One region of the Marinomonas sp. A3A genome, then DNA from elsewhere that is predicted to be linked to it. Evidence: predicted binding sites of a transcription regulator. Region 1 holds the regulator's gene; each other region holds the start of a gene.
What was found. The regulator FNR, encoded in region 1, switches genes on or off when oxygen is low (the NO sensors DNR and NnrR bind a similar motif). The targets are predictions, from matches to a motif close to TTGATNTANATCAA.

Region 1 (5,308 bases):
TGATAAAATGTTAATGCCTTCCGAGGCGCCTCTTAGCCTCTATTTTCATATTCCCTTTTGTGCCAACCTTTGTTACTACTGCGCTTGTAATAAAATTGTAACTAAGCAGTACGAAAAAGGGGCCGAGTACGTTGAGTTACTGGGCGAAGAAATGAGATTGCGTAGTCTGATGCTTGACCATTCAAGAGAAGTGACGCAATTGCATTTTGGTGGCGGCACGCCTACTTTTTTGACGGAAGAGTTAATTGACGCGCTGTTTGATAATATCCAGCAGCATTTCAACTTAATCAATGATGGCACGCAGGATTACAGTGTTGAAATTGATCCTCGGGAGATCAGTCTATCTAAATTGAAGCTGTTAACAAAAAAGGGAATTAATCGAATTAGTATTGGTGTGCAGGATTTTGACATCAAGGTTCAAGAAGCTATTCACCGTGTTCAGCCTGTTGAGATGGTAGCCACTCTTGTTGACGATGCTCGAAAATTAGGCATTAGGTCGATTAATTTCGATCTAATTTATGGCTTGCCATACCAGTCTATCGAAGGTTTTAAAAAGACCTTGGAACAAGTGATTCAATTATCTCCTGAGCGTATATCGCTTTTTAACTACGCCCATTTACCTGATAGATTTCGTGCTCAAAGACGAATTTCAGATGAAAGCTTACCTATATCAAGCATGAAGCTTGAGCTATTGAGGATGAGTACAGAATATTTAATCTCTGCTGGTTATGAATATATAGGCATGGATCACTTTGCAAAACCAACAGATAGCCTAGCGATTGCTCAAAAGCAAGGTCAGCTACAGCGCAACTTTCAGGGTTATACAACGCATGCTGGTACCGATTTGGTTGCTTTTGGCGTTTCCGCTATTAGCGATTTAAATGGTGTTTATATTCAGAACCATACAGACTTATCAATTTATAGGAGTAGTATTGAGAAAGGCCAATTGGCAATCGCTAAAGGTTATATTAGTGATCTGGATGATAGAATCCGTCATCAAGTGATAATGACATTAATTTCTCAATTTGAGCTGAATGTTGTTGTTATTGAAAAGAAATACAATATTGATTTCTTTGAGTACTTTTCTGAAGAGATGGAAAGGCTAACTCCCATGGTAAAAGATGGTATGTTAGATATTGACTGTAGTGGAATGCAGACCACTATTAAAGTAACAGAACGCGGTAGATTACTAATTCGCTGTATTTGTATGGTCTTTGATAAATACCTTAATGGCGCCATAAAATACTCAAAAGTTATATAGATCGAGATCAGGGAGATTTACATGTCAATGACACACACACAGTCACGATTCAACAGCACCCTTACTTCGCAGTGTCAAAATTGTAGCCTAAGTGCTCTTTGTCTCCCAATTGCATTGGCTGATGAAGATATTAATAGATTAGATCAGATTATTGAGCGCAAAAAGCCACTTAAAAAAGGTGAGTTTTTGTTTCGCCAAGGCGATACATTTGATTCTGTTTACGCTGTTCGCTCTGGTACTTTAAAAACATTCAACATCACATCAGTTGGCGAAGAGCAAATCACAGGTTTTTATTGTCCTAGTGAATTGGTCGGTTTAAGCGGGATTGATTCAAATGTCTATCCGGTTTCTGCAAAGGCACTGGAAACCACTACAGTGTGTGAGATTCCATTTAGTCACCTTGAAGAGTTATCTTCACAGATTCCTTCTTTGAAACATCAAATATTTAAGGTGATGAGTCGAAAAATATCCGATGATCAACAGATGATGGTTTTGTTGGGGAAAAAAAATGCCGATGAGAAAGTGGCATCTTTCTTATTAAACCTATCTAATCGATTTAAAAAACGTGGCTATTCCGCTAGTTCTTTTCGCCTTTCCATGTCTCGCGGGGAGATTGGTAACTACCTTGGATTAGCAGTTGAAACAGTTAGTCGTGTCATTACACGTTTTCAAAAAAATGAACTAATACATGTTGATGGGAAAGAAATTGAGATTGTTGACTTCCCCGAAATGCAAAAACTCGTGGGGGTTGCGAGTGATTGTGGTAAAATCGCCAATATTTGATTGATATAATGAGGCTCAACTGGAATGCTTTACGACGATTTTTACGTTAAATCACTAATACAAACAATAGAAGACTGGCCAAAACAAGGTATTAGCTTCCGAGATATCACCCCTATTTTCAGTGACCCTAAAGGTATGAGAATGGTCGTTGATGCCTATGTACATCGCTATATCGCAACGGATATCACTCATATAGCCTGTATCGATGCCCGTGGTTTTTTGATTGCAGCGGTTCTGGCTTATGAACTTCAAAAGCCTCTTATCTTAGTGCGTAAAAAAGGTAAGCTTCCAGGAAAGACTATTTCACAAAAATATGCGCTGGAATATGGTGAAGCAGAATTAGAAATCCAAGAGGGAGCTGTAAAAGCGGGCGATGAAGTATTGTTGTTTGATGATCTGATTGCGACTGGCGGCACCCTATTTGCTGCAATCAAGTTATTGACTAGTCAAGGCGCAAATATCAAAGAAGTCGCTGCTATTATAGATTTGCCAGATTTGGGTGGAAGCCAAAAACTAAGAGACAGTGATATACCTGTTTTTAGCCTTTGCGCTTATGATGGCGAGTAAGAATTGAACGAATAATAAAAAAGGTGGCCTCAGCCACCTTTTTTATTATTAAGCGTAAATAATTTACTGCTATTAAAAATCTACTGTTGCGCCAACAGAAAGACCTTTATCGATTTCTTTACGAGAATCGTCTTCAAATACAGTCACTGTTTTACCATAACTAATGAATGCACGAGCGTTACGCATTGTCATATATTCAGCACGGAATTCGTAAGTGTACATGTGGTCAAGATTTGAAATAGCCAGTACTTCCGGCGAGTAATACACAGAGCCATAGATACTCACACGATTTGCTTCAGGTAAGGTGTACCGATACCAGCCACCTAAAGCAAGTGCAACAGATAGGTCATCATTCTTCTCTGAATCTGCATCAATAGCGTATAGTCGAATACCAATCCCTGCTTGAAGTGGGCCACTTGTGTCTGAATCCTCTACCGTTACACCAATATGTCCAGTTGAGGTATTTTCATCATCATTATGAGTAATTCCGCCATTTACGCCGAAAGCCCCCATATTTAAGTTGATATTACCTTTCACTGTGTCGTTTGTTAAACTAACTCCAGCGGATGACGCATTTACGATAGAAGATCCTAAAATGCCGGCGGTTAACAATAGTGCTTTATGTGTTAGGTTCATTTCTATTACCCTATAGTGAAATAATATTTAATCGGTCAAATGCCTCAGGTGACTGCTTCAACCCCTTGAAGTCGAATAACTTTGTGTCTGCCAAATGTGATGGAACAACATTTTGTATAGCAGAGAACATGGTTTCTGTTCTACCCGGAAATTCTTTTTCCCACTTTTGCAACATGTCTTTTACGACCTGTCTTTGTAGGTTTTCTTGAGAGCCACACAAGTTGCAAGGAATGATAGGATATTCCTTCATTACCGCGAAGGATTCAATGTCTTCTTCTTTGCAGTAAGCCAAAGGACGGATAACAATGTGTTTTCCATCATCGCTTAATAACTTTGGCGGCATAGACTTTAATTTACCACCAAAAAACATATTCAAGAATAATGTTTCCAGAATATCATCTCTGTGATGGCCAAGTGCAATTTTAGTCGCTCCAATTTCCTCAGCAAAACCGTACAAGGAGCCACGGCGCAAACGAGAGCATAAACCACAAGTAGTTTTACCCTCTGGCACAATTTCCTTTACGATACTGTAAGTGTCGCGCTCTAAAATGTGAAAATCCACTCCTAGCTCTTCCAGATAAGCAGGTAAAATATGCTCGGGGAAACCAGGTTGCTTTTGATCTAAATTCACAGCAACGATACTGAATTTTATAGGTGCGCTAGCCTGAAGATTTCGCAAAATCTCAAGCATAGTGTAAGAGTCTTTTCCTCCAGATAAACACACCATTACTTTATCGCCTTCTTCAATCATATTGAAGTCAGCAATAGCTTGGCCTGTTAATCTGCGAAGGCGTTTTTGGAGCTTGTTTAGCTCTAACTTTTCTTTAGGTCGAGTAGATAAATCCATCATAAGTACGCTGTAAACAAAACGCGCCTATATTACTATAAGCATGAAGCTATCGCATCAAAAATGGATAATATAAGGCAAAAGTGTATAAAAAATCACTATCTTACTGTTTTGATGGGTTGTCAGTTATCTTTGCTTATAAATTGTAACGTTGAACGACAGCCTTTGCAGATGTATTCAACACCACTTTGAGCCCTAGTATGGCGCCGTTTAGTGAATTGGTGTTTTTGGCAGGAGCAGCGGTATTCATAAGCCTGTTTTTGCGGTGGAACATCAAAAGTATGCGTTCTACTTGGTCGGATACCGTATACCTTCAGCATGACTGCCTGCCACTCTTTTCCGTGAGGCTTCACCGTGTTGCCATAGATTTGAAACACAACAATATGAGCTACTTCATGTGGAACAACGGTGCCTAAGAATTCAACTGGGTCTTGCTGATACATAAAATGGTTAAAGCGCAACTCATTTTTTTGCAAATGAGCTGTACCTGCAGCCCGTCCTCTTTGCTTTAAATTGCATGTTGAGCGTTTAAATTTATTACCAAAAAACGCATCGGCTTTATCAAAGCAGTGATTAGCTGTTTGAGCAATTACGCTTAGCGCTTCTTCTTCGTAGTTTAAGCTTGTCTGTCGAGAGGTTAAGGACATGCTGCAACGGCCTCTTTTGGTTCTACCTCATGGAGAATTTTTAATAGAGCCTCTGCAAAGTCGGCTACCTTCTCTTTTGATAAACCAGTCAAACGACTTAATGACGCAATCGAATTTGGCTTATGTAGACAAATTAACCTAAGTTGAGTATCACTCAAGTCCAACTTTTCGTAGTTGTATTTCCAAGCTAAGATTTTATGCCAATTTATGCTGTCGATTGCAAGATGCTCTTCCTGAAGTGTCGGATAGTAATGCTCAGCAGGAATAATTATTTGTGTTTTTCCTTGAAGTACACTGCGAGATTTTTCGTTGATGTGTACAGTAAAAGCACTAAACACCCCAAGAGTGATGTACTCATATGCTATTAAGTGCCTGATAACAGATTTCCATTGCACCTCGCTCAGTTCTTTTCCTTTGCCAAATAGCGGCAGAAACTCGGCTTTAATTGCACTAACAGGTTTAGATTTTTTCCCGAGTAAGATTTGGATAAGTAATGAAAAAGGCTGAAGTCCTTTTGTGTGATAAATCAGAGATAACAGTTTCTGGCTAGCTGTCGTCATATTTTGT
Region 2 (5,308 bases), 720 kb from region 1:
CATCAATACCATAAGCCAACCAAACACCTGCTAAAATGAACAACACAGCGGCTAATGCACCAGTGATCGCAGTAATACGGCTGGCTTTTTCAAGCAATGCATCGTCTGTTTTCATCTGTAGCCAAGCACCGCCTTGAGTCATTATCATTAGCAAACTAACTAGACCACAAAGAATCGCAAACGGGTTTAGTAGAGCAAAGAAAGAACCGGTATAAGTCACACGCAAGTATTGATCAAACTCAAATGGAACACCTTGCAACAAGTTACCAAACGCCACACCGAAAATAATAGGTGGAACGGCAGAACCAAAGGTAATCCCCCAGTCCCAGCTAGTACGCCATTTTGTGTTTTCTAGCTTAGAACGGTAATCAAAGCCGATTGGACGGAAGAATAACGCCGCCAACACCAACATCATCGCAAAGTAAAAACCAGAGAATGACGTTGCATACACTACAGGCCAAGCAGCAAATAACGCACCACCGGCTGTGATAAACCAAACTTGGTTGCCGTCCCAGTGAGGGGCAATGGAGTTGATCATAATACGACGTTCTGAGTCGGTCCCACCAATCACTTTCAGCAAACTACCGACCCCCATGTCAAAACCGTCGGTGACAGAGAAGCCAATTAGTAAAACCCCCATCAACACCCACCAAATGACTTTTAATAATTCGTAATCCATCTTACACCTCCTGTTTTAACTGAGACGTTTCTTGTTCAAGTGCATAACGACCAGTATGTAAACTAGAAGGCCCTTGCTTAGCAAAACGAATCATCAAGTACATCTCGGCAATCAAGAACGAGGTATACAATACGGCAAAACCAGCAATCGTAATCCAAATCTCAGTAGCCGTTAAACTGGATACCGCCACATGGACTGGCAAGATCTCACCAATCGCCCATGGCTGACGACCATATTCTGCGACAAACCAACCCGCCTCATTCGCAATCCAAGGCAGAGGTAAACACAACACAATGAGTTTAAGGAATAATGGATTGTTACCAATGCGACGACGTGCGTTTTGGTAGAAAGCCGCAGCGAAAACAACCAACATCACGAAGCCACAACCCACCATGATACGGAAGGCGAAGAACAATGGCGCGACTTGAGGAATTGAATACTCTACCGCTTGATCGATCTCTTCAGAGGTCACCTTGTTCATGTCTTCGTTAAATGCGGTTACTAGCAAACCGTAACCAAGATCGTCTTTAACTTTCTCGAAGTTTTCTTTTACCAGCGGATCGGTTGAACCACTACGTAGCTTCTCAAGCAACTGGTTTGCATAAATACCATTGATAATACGTTGGCGGTTATGCTCTTTCAGTTCTTTGATACCCTCTACTTCTTTGTCGAGGGAGCGCGTCGCGATCAAGCCCATTAAACCTGGGATTTTTATCGCATACTCAGTCTCTTGAAGCTCTTGATTCGGGAAGCCGATCAAGGTGAAGTCGGCAGGCGCAGGCTGTGTTTCCCACTCAGCCTCAACCGCAGCCAATTTCACTTTTTGCACTTCGCCTAGCTCGTAACCTGACTCGTCACCTAGAAGGATAACGCTCAAGATAGATGCCAAACCAAACGCAGAAGCAATCGCAAAAGAACGGCGAGCAAAAGCAAGGTCACGACCTTTCAATAAGTAGTAGCTTGAAATAACAAGAACGAATATCGCACCCGTTGTGTAACCTGCTGATACAGTGTGAACAAATTTTACCTGCGCAACTGGGTTAAACAATAAAGCACCGAAATCAACCAATTCCATTCTCATTGTTTCGTAGTTAAACTCTGACCCTACAGGGTTCTGCATCCAACCGTTTGCAATTAAGATCCACAAAGCCGACAAGTTAGAACCTAGCGCCACGCCCCAAGTCACTACCAAGTGCTTCACTTTGCTTAGGCGATCCCAACCAAAGAAGAACAAACCAACCAAGGTTGATTCAAGGAAGAAAGCCATCAAGCCTTCGATGGCCAAAGGTGCACCAAAAATATCGCCAACGTAATGCGAGTAATAAGACCAGTTAGTCCCAAACTGGAACTCCATCGTCAAACCTGTTGTTACGCCTAGCGCAAAGTTAATACCAAACAATTTACCCCAGAACTTAACCATGTCTTTGTAGACTTGCTTACCTGTAATCACATAGACGGACTCCATGATTGCCAGTAAGAAAGACATCCCTAGTGTTAAAGGGACAAACAAATAGTGGTATAGAGCAGTGAAAGCAAACTGAAATCGCGATAATTCCACTACAGCTTCGTTAATCATATAACTTCAACCCATTCATTTGATTGAGAAAAAAAGACGATCGTAGACACTTATTTCATTGAGTGTTCTTGTTATCCAACGCCCACCGAAGCCTCAAAAATTTATAAGGCTTACTATAAGGCTGGATTATGAGTGTAGTTGCGATCCAAAACATTGCGTTAGATCAAGATAAAGAGAGTGAAAGAAATAAGTAGTAAAAAAGATTGTTTGAAGAGGTAATTAAAGGGTTCTAAAACATGAAGATAAAAATCAAAGATGACCATGGAGACTGTGACGCCTTTCGTTCAGCCCCCATGATTGCTATCTCTTGGGCTATTATTTCAAGACTGTTTCTAAATATACCTTAGCATCGTCTTGTCCCATATACTTTGCCAAAATAGATAGAGGCACATTTTTTAGATTCACTACTATTAATCCATCCAATGAATTATGAAACGCTGGATCGACGTTAAAACACACTAACTTGCCGTTCATTTTTAAGTACTGACGAATCAATACGGGCAGTCCTTTGCCCTGCTCCATTCTAGACAAGACTTTAGAAAGTAGCGTGACACTCGCCAATGATGACAACAAATTAGGTTGCCAGAATACCGAGCCACTGTTTCGCAGCGGAGTTGAAGGCATCACCAAACTGGCTTTCTCTTTATCGTAATAATGGATCGACAAGGTCGCAGCGATTAACTGGCGAGCCGTATGACTGTAATCGTTACTGATGCTCACAGGACCAAATAAATGCGTATATTTGGGGTTTCGATAAGCAAAGGTCGCAATGCCTTTCCAAAGCAAAAGCAGTGAATTTAAGTTCTTTTGATACTTAGCAGCCACGACTGATCGTCCCATTTCAATGCTGTGATCTAGGCTATCAATAAAAGCTTGGTCATAGTTAAACAAGCTGCGTGAGTACAAACCTTTTAAACCATGCACTTCAATAAGCTTATCCACTAGCCCCATTCGGTAGGCACCGACGACTTCTTTATTGCCATGATGCCAAACAAACAATTGATGGTAATAAAGGTCGTATTCATCAAGGTCACAGGCCAAACCACTTCCCTCGCCCACAGCACGAAAATTTTCTTCTCGTATGCGACCAATTTCTTGTATCAGTAAGGGGATCGATTGCGTTGGTGCGCAATAAACACGGAACTCGCCTTGTTGTAACAACAGCATCTCGTCTGGCAGACTGGCAATTTCTTCGTCTAGGAGACTTAGATCAATCGGCGCGATAATAGGTAAATCGGCACTATCATGTTGAACAACCAATTCATGAGCATATTGAGGGCTCATTAAATAAGTATTTAAACGCAAATAACTGACAAGGTCTTGGTTACTCTCAAATTGACTCACTTCTGAGAATGGCATGGCACTGCCAATGGAAATTTCAATCACCGAGGATTTTTTATTAAGTAGCTCCCTTCCCAACATAGCAGTTCGCAACAAAGGATGAATACGGCCTGCTTGATAAAACAGCTCGCTGTTTTTGCCATTAATAAAAATAGGCACCGTAGTCGCCTCACTACGTTTTAAGAAATTAGCAACCGACTGGCTCCATTCGATGTCTGCCAATATCTGCTTTTCTTTCGACTTTTCTGCAGACTGATCCTTAGATTTTTTCGGATAAGTCGATACTTCCCCAGCAGGAAACACAATCAGTACACCACCATCAGCCAAGTGTCGATGGGCATCACGAATCGCCTTGCTATTCGTCCGCTGAGCGGTTTTGCCACCGAATACATCCACACCGATAAACAAGTCACTGATTTCAGGCAAACGCTTGAGCAATTCATTGGCCAACACTTTTACATCACTACGCACTCGTCCAACCAAATCCGCCAAGACCACACCTTCAATCGCCCCAAGAGGATGGTTAGCGACTATCACCACAGGACCTTTTTGGGGAATATTCTCAAGTTTCCCTCTGGCAATGGAATAATCAATATCCAACGCTTCGAGGGTATAACGCATAAATTCAAAACAGTTTTGGCTGCTTGGCCTTTGTTGATACAAACGATCTAATTTAGCGAGTCCTGTCGCCCATTCAATAACAGATTCCCCTACACCAAATGGCGTGACTCTTTTTAAGCGAAACGGACTTGGCAAACGAACAGGACTAGCTAACATAATCAGACTCCGTTATTCACAAGTTTGTTTAGAATGCCTTGCGGATTTTTTAGATCCCGAAACGATAAAAAGGCTGCACATAACCAAACCAAACACGCCATAGTAAACAGCAAACCACCGTCGTTACCGACGACTTCACCAACTTCGTTAAACTCAGGCATGACCACACCCAGTGGTGTAAACAGGTGAAAAATAATCGCACCACTCATAATGCCCATGGCCATCAAAGAACCAAGACCATGCCAACGGGTAAAGAGCAAAATGGAGGCAATCAGTTCGGCCACACCAATAATATAACCACCATAATTCCCGAAAAATTCCAAACCAGACCAAGCGCCCAACACGCCAAAGATATAGTCGGTTTCGTAAGAACCTGTGAATTTAAAAAACAGTGACTGCACAAATACAAAGGCGATAAATACCGTTGGCACATATTTCACGAATTGCTTATTCATCTTTATTAACCTTATTTTTTAAATGTTATTTTTTGCGAATCAGTGCTGGCCAATTGGCATCCGCTTGTTTGATATGTAAAGCAGGATCTTGATCCCACTTGCGTTTAATATCGTCGTCATAATTTAAGTAAAGCTTGCCATCGACCACCGCCCAATCTTTCGGATCAGCAGAGGCAAAGTCGTTCTTGGCAGACACCGCCCAAGCACAATATCCACCATATTGAGGGGCGTATTTTTCGGGCTGGGCTTTGAACATATCGAGATGCTCTTGCGAGGCAAAATACCAATCTGCGCCTTTATATTCGGTCACATACTTGGCGTTACCTTCGACCGGTTTTTGGTCGGTAAAATAAGCAACCGTGTCATAACCACTCAGGGCTTTATTACTAAAATAGCCGGTATAAATCTCATCTTGCGCAAACGCCAGACTGCTCATAAACAAGGCTAAAAACATCACTAAGCGTGTCATATCAACTCCTA
Region 3 (5,308 bases), 690 kb from region 1:
GGCCAATTTGACTACTCACCAGAACAAGCCAGCGCAGACGTCGATATTAAAAATACACGAGTGCAGATAGAAAGCTTTCGTCACTTTTTGCCTGCGCCTTATAACGAAGCCAAAGGTAAATTAGACCTCTCAGCAGGTTTTCAATTTACTCAGCAACACATTAATGGCGTACCTGTTTTTGATATTAACAATCTAACTCTAAACACCCAAGTTGACGATCTAGATTTACCTTTAGGTCAGCAAGACAAAGCTACAACAAAATCTACATCGCTAGTGCTTTCAAAAGCCAATATCCACTTTGCCTCCGCCGATCAGTTAGCGGCAACAGGAACACTTAACTTACAATCAACACAGTCATTCTTTGCACAAGCAGATTTAGTAGCACAATTTGATAAGCTAACCCTAAACACGCCGTTCGATGTTAAACGTGATAAGCAGGGATTAGCAGCAAATGGAAAACTAGATTTGCAGTTAGAACAGCCGCTCTTCACTCAGGCAGAACAAAAAGTACAACTTGATAAGCTTGTGCTGAACACGCCATTCGACATAAAGCAAAGTGATGAATTTGGGCTAACCGCGACAGGCGACCTTGATTTACAGTTAGGCAAGTCCTTCTTTGCTCAAGCCGAGCAAAAAGCACAATTTGATAACCTAACACTAAAGACACCCTTCGATATCACACAGAATGAACTTGGGCTAACCGCGACCGGCGACCTTGATTTACAGCTTGGGAAATCCCTCTTTGCTCAAGCCGAGCAAAACCTACAATTTGACAACCTTACATTGAAAGCACCATTTGATGTAAAACAGGATAAGCAATCAGGCCTCAGTGCAAAGACCACCTCTTCTGTATTGAACATGGATGAACTTTCTCTTTCATCAGAAAGCCTTGCTGTACAAAACAAACAACTGCACATTGCATTAAACGATGTGGCTTTTACTATGGATAACAATGAAGCCCTAACCGCCGCTCTACTTGCCAACATCCAAAGCAATGGCTTATCCGTACAACAAGCAGGAAACACAGCTGACTACGACACATTCAATTTATCAAACACACTTGCTCTGCAAAAAAACAGCGACTCACTTGCTGTTCAAAACAAGCAATTAACGATAGATATTAAAGGTCTAAAGGCGCAACAAAGTGACGAAAAACAATTCTCGTTAAGTGCGGCCAAACTCACAGCAGACCAATTGGATGTAGAACAAGCTAATCAGCAACCTCCAGCAATAAAAGGCACTAACCTTAACTTCACCAGTGAATCGCTAGACAGCATGCTAACGAATAAAAAGCGCATTGCTTCTTGGAAAAATGCCGACATCAGCGGCCTTTCGTTTACTCAACAAGATAAAGACTTTGACGCCTCGTTAGCGCAATTGAGTATTATAGATTTAACCGTTTCCGAACTGATTGCAGATGCAGGTAGCAAACAAACTCTCCCACCATTAAGCCGCATTGGTAGTATCAAGGTTGAAAACGTTAATGCGACGCAAGATGGCGCTAAAATCAAACAGATCACCACAGATTCAGCCAAAGTCAGCCTGATTTTGGATGCGAAAAAACGCATAGAAAACCTGGTTTTCGTCGATGTAGATCAGCAACCCACCCCTGAGCCTGCATTAAAAAACCCTACGGTTCCGCGAGAAAAAGACGCTAAAAACGTCATCAGCAATACACAGGATGCCGAACAAAACCCAGCTTTTAAAGCACCTTATTTCGTCATTCTAGATGCTTACGACACCACTGGAGAATCCAGCATTTATGTTAAAGATAAGAGCATTTCGCCGATGCTGCAACGCACTTTAGACATAGACACATTGTCATTGCGTAATCTAAATACACAGAAAAAAGACCAAGCAACGGTACTTGCGCTAAAAGCTCGTAACGGCAAATACGCAACACTGCAAAGTGATATCACAGTTTGGCCTCTAGCAGAGGAATTAACTCTAAAGAGCGATTTGGTAATTCGTGAAGCAGAGCTTCCACCTTATTCTTCTTATATTGCTAGCGTCTTAGGTTATCAAATAGATTCTGGGCAATTAGATCTCGATTTAAAACTCAATGCAGACAAAGGAGTGTTGAGTGGCAACTCTCACATTTTATTACGAGAATTCGATCTAGGTGGCCGCCAAGACAGCAGCACGGTTATCAAAGCAGGCGCCGTTCCTCTCAATATTGCCGTTGGCGTCCTAAAAGACAGCGATAACAATATTGATCTAGATATTCCACTTTCTGGCGACATTGAAAACCCAGCATTCGGTTGGCAAGACTTCTTGCTGTTACCGGTTCGAAAAGCGCTATTTAGTGCATCGAGTACCTACTTGATGCAAACTTTTGTGCCATACGCTAATGTTATTAGCATTGCGCAATTTGCTGGCGACCAGCTGCTTAAAATTCGCGTAGAGCCTTTGATATTTGAAGCCGAGGATGATGAGCTAAACGATTCCCAAGATGCCTTTTTAACTCAGTTGGTTGCTTTGATGAAAGACAAAAAAGACAGTCAATTAAAAGCCTGTGGAGTCGCCAGCTACCGCGATCTAGGCCTTGAGAATCCGCCAGTATCTATAGACGACGACACAAAAGAAACAGCAAGAGAATTGGCGCAGAAGCGAGCAGATAATTTAAAAGATTATTTAGTCAAGGAAGGGATTGCGTCTTCACGCGTTCTCCTCTGCTCACCTGAGATTGATCTATCGAAAAGTAGTAAACCAAGGATAGAACTGAACTTCTAGGCACCTATTTTTAGACACTCTTTAAAAAAAATCAAACCAAGCTAGCCGCGATAGATGTTTCTATCGCGGCTTTTTAATGTCAAAAAGACGCAAAGAAACCCACCAAATAGTGCAACATCCTCTAGACTTAAATTCCCCCATTGAAAACCAAAATAAACAGGCCATAACTATATAAGCAGCGTTTGAAATCCCTATGTAGCAAAGTAATTGATTGAATATGTTAAAGACTCAATAAAGCATGACCAACATCAAGAGAAGACAAACCAAACTAGGTTAGTCTTAAACGAAAGCTAGCAAGTATAGGAGGCAATTATGCCGATTGAAGACCATAATTTAGTAAACGAATTTCCTGAATATAAAGATGACATCCACCAGCTAAAAATGGACGATGCGCACTTTAAAAGACTCTATGACGAATATAACCACTTAACAAAAGAAGTGGAGAAAATGGAGCAAGAACTTACCCCAGCTCCAACCATGGAAGAAGAAAAGTTAAAGAAACAACGCCTGCAGCTAAAAGACACCATACAAGGCTACATTAAAGCATCGAAACTCGCTGCTGAAAAAGCGTAACAGCAACACCGCCACAAAGAACACCTTCCCAAAGAGCGGTTTTAGTTTTTAAAACCGCTCAACTTACTTCCCGATGAACTAGCTCAGATAATCCAGAAACACCCTTCTCTCCACACCATTTCTAATACTGCATTAGCGTTAAAACGGCCAATTTTGTATTTTGAAGCTTTTGTAAATTCATTCTCATTTGTAAACGAATATCATAAACATTAATATACGCAACTCACTCACTTCAACTTGGTTTTCCTATGACGTTAAGAACCACCTTAATGATGATGCAAGCATGTGGAGCGCTTGCTTTTTCTACTGTGATTTTTGCCGAAAATGCTGCAAGCAACATCACACAAGACAGTTATCTCAATGATGGAGATAACAAAGTTAAGGATGGATCCAACATAGAGCTTCAAACACTTCAGGTACAAGGTCGCGCGCTATCCTATTACAAAGAAGATGAAGCCGCCCTAGCCACTCGAACTTCCACCCCAATAGACGAAACACCTCAATCTATTCAAATCGTGACAGAAGAGCTCATTGAAGACCAAGCCGCGAGACAAATCACGGACTTATATCGCTCTATTTCAGGCATGTCGCAAAACAATGTCTCCACAGTAACATTACGAGGTTTTAGCCAAGACGAAGTACTCTACGACGGTCTGAAAGGCGACCCTTTTGGCGACTTTTCTATTCCTCAACTGTTCACCATAGAACAAATACAAGTCCTTAAAGGACCATCTGGTGCAATCTATGGCGCAGGTGAACCCGGCGGCGTCATAAACTATGTGACGAAAAAGCCGACTTATGAACAAAAAAACACCCTAAAAGTCAGCGCGGGCAATAAAGACTTCTTAAGCGGAAGCGTTGAGTCGTCTGGCCCTGCCAACGAAGATGCCTCACAACGCTACCGTGTTGGTATCTATTCCGATGGCCAAGATTCTTATCGCAATAATGTCGAAGAAGAAAACCGCATTATTGACCTCGGTTACGCTTGGGATATCGACACCAACAACACGCTAACCGTTCAGTACACGGACATTCATCAATACATTTCTGGGGCACGCTTACGCGGCATTCCGACCGATGACGAAGGTAACTTCCTAGCCGACACCTCTTGGAACAATAACGAAAAAAGTGACTACCAAAAACTGGATGCACAAGTTTTTCAAGCGCGCCTAGACCACAGCATCAACTCATGGCTAGAGAGCAACGTGTCTGTGCGTTATTTTGAAAACACGGAAGCCCAAAAATACCATGAGTCTAAAGGCCTTGATACGACCGATAGCGATAAAGTGAAACGAGAATTTCGTGACCAAGTCCGTTCTCGCGAAGGCATTACGCTTGCAGGTAATTTAATCGCAGAGCTAGGTGATCATACCGTGTTAGTCGGGAGTGATTATTTCCATCAGAAAAACGATTTTCTTTATAACAAAACAACCAAAAGTGTTGCCGAGCTAAGTCTAAGCAATCCTATTTATGGTCAAGACGATATCAGTGCCTATGACATGGCTCTCCAAACAAATGAAAGCACCACAACGGATCAAATTGGCTTATACGTTCAAGATCAATGGAAAGTTACCGAGCAACTAGACTTACTTGCTGGCGCTCGTATTGATCGGATTGAAGAAAAATACGATGGCTACAAGATAAAAACGGGAACTACAAAAGCAGGCTACAAGGACACAGGCTACTCTACTCGCTTAGGTGCGACGTATAAAATCAATGACAACTGGAAGCCTTACACCTCTTTCTCCACTGGGTTCGTACCACAAGAAGCGGAGAAACAAGCTAACTCAAAAACTGGAGAGTTTTTTAATCCTGAAGAAAGCCAACAGTTAGAAGCTGGCGTTCGTAGTTACTTCTTCAATAACAAACTCAATATCAACCTAGCCGTTTACCATATTGACCGTAAAAACATCCTTCAAAAAGATACAGATGATACAACTAAGTATATTTCAATTGGTCAAATCCGCAGTCAAGGTTTCGAAATTGATGCACTAGCAGATAT

Region 2: the regulator FNR is predicted to act here: its motif matches at 2,409-2,422, upstream of CYL31_RS07420 (cytochrome ubiquinol oxidase subunit I).
Region 3: the regulator FNR is predicted to act here: its motif matches at 2,972-2,985, upstream of CYL31_RS07515 (HP1242/YdcH family protein).

The regions. Positions count from the first base shown of each region.
Region 1 is NZ_CP025532.1:2,303,244-2,308,551, reverse strand. It holds gene hemN (oxygen-independent coproporphyrinogen III oxidase) at 1-1,261, shown strand, start outside; gene fnr (fumarate/nitrate reduction transcriptional regulator Fnr) at 1,283-2,044, shown strand; gene CYL31_RS10715 (adenine phosphoribosyltransferase) at 2,069-2,611, shown strand; gene CYL31_RS10710 (YfaZ family outer membrane protein) at 2,684-3,247, opposite strand; gene ttcA (tRNA 2-thiocytidine(32) synthetase TtcA) at 3,258-4,097, opposite strand; gene CYL31_RS10700 (SprT family zinc-dependent metalloprotease) at 4,217-4,741, opposite strand; gene CYL31_RS10695 (RecQ family ATP-dependent DNA helicase) at 4,732-5,308, opposite strand, start outside.
Region 2 is NZ_CP025532.1:1,587,469-1,592,776, reverse strand. It holds gene cydB (cytochrome d ubiquinol oxidase subunit II) at 1-679, opposite strand, end outside; gene CYL31_RS07420 (cytochrome ubiquinol oxidase subunit I) at 681-2,255, opposite strand; gene CYL31_RS07415 (bifunctional lysophospholipid acyltransferase family protein/GNAT family N-acetyltransferase) at 2,571-4,373, opposite strand; gene CYL31_RS07410 (hypothetical protein) at 4,376-4,828, opposite strand; gene CYL31_RS07405 (YHS domain-containing (seleno)protein) at 4,854-5,297, opposite strand.
Region 3 is NZ_CP025532.1:1,608,450-1,613,757, reverse strand. It holds gene CYL31_RS07520 (DUF748 domain-containing protein) at 1-2,733, shown strand, start outside; gene CYL31_RS07515 (HP1242/YdcH family protein) at 3,046-3,306, shown strand; gene CYL31_RS07510 (TonB-dependent siderophore receptor) at 3,555-5,308, shown strand, end outside.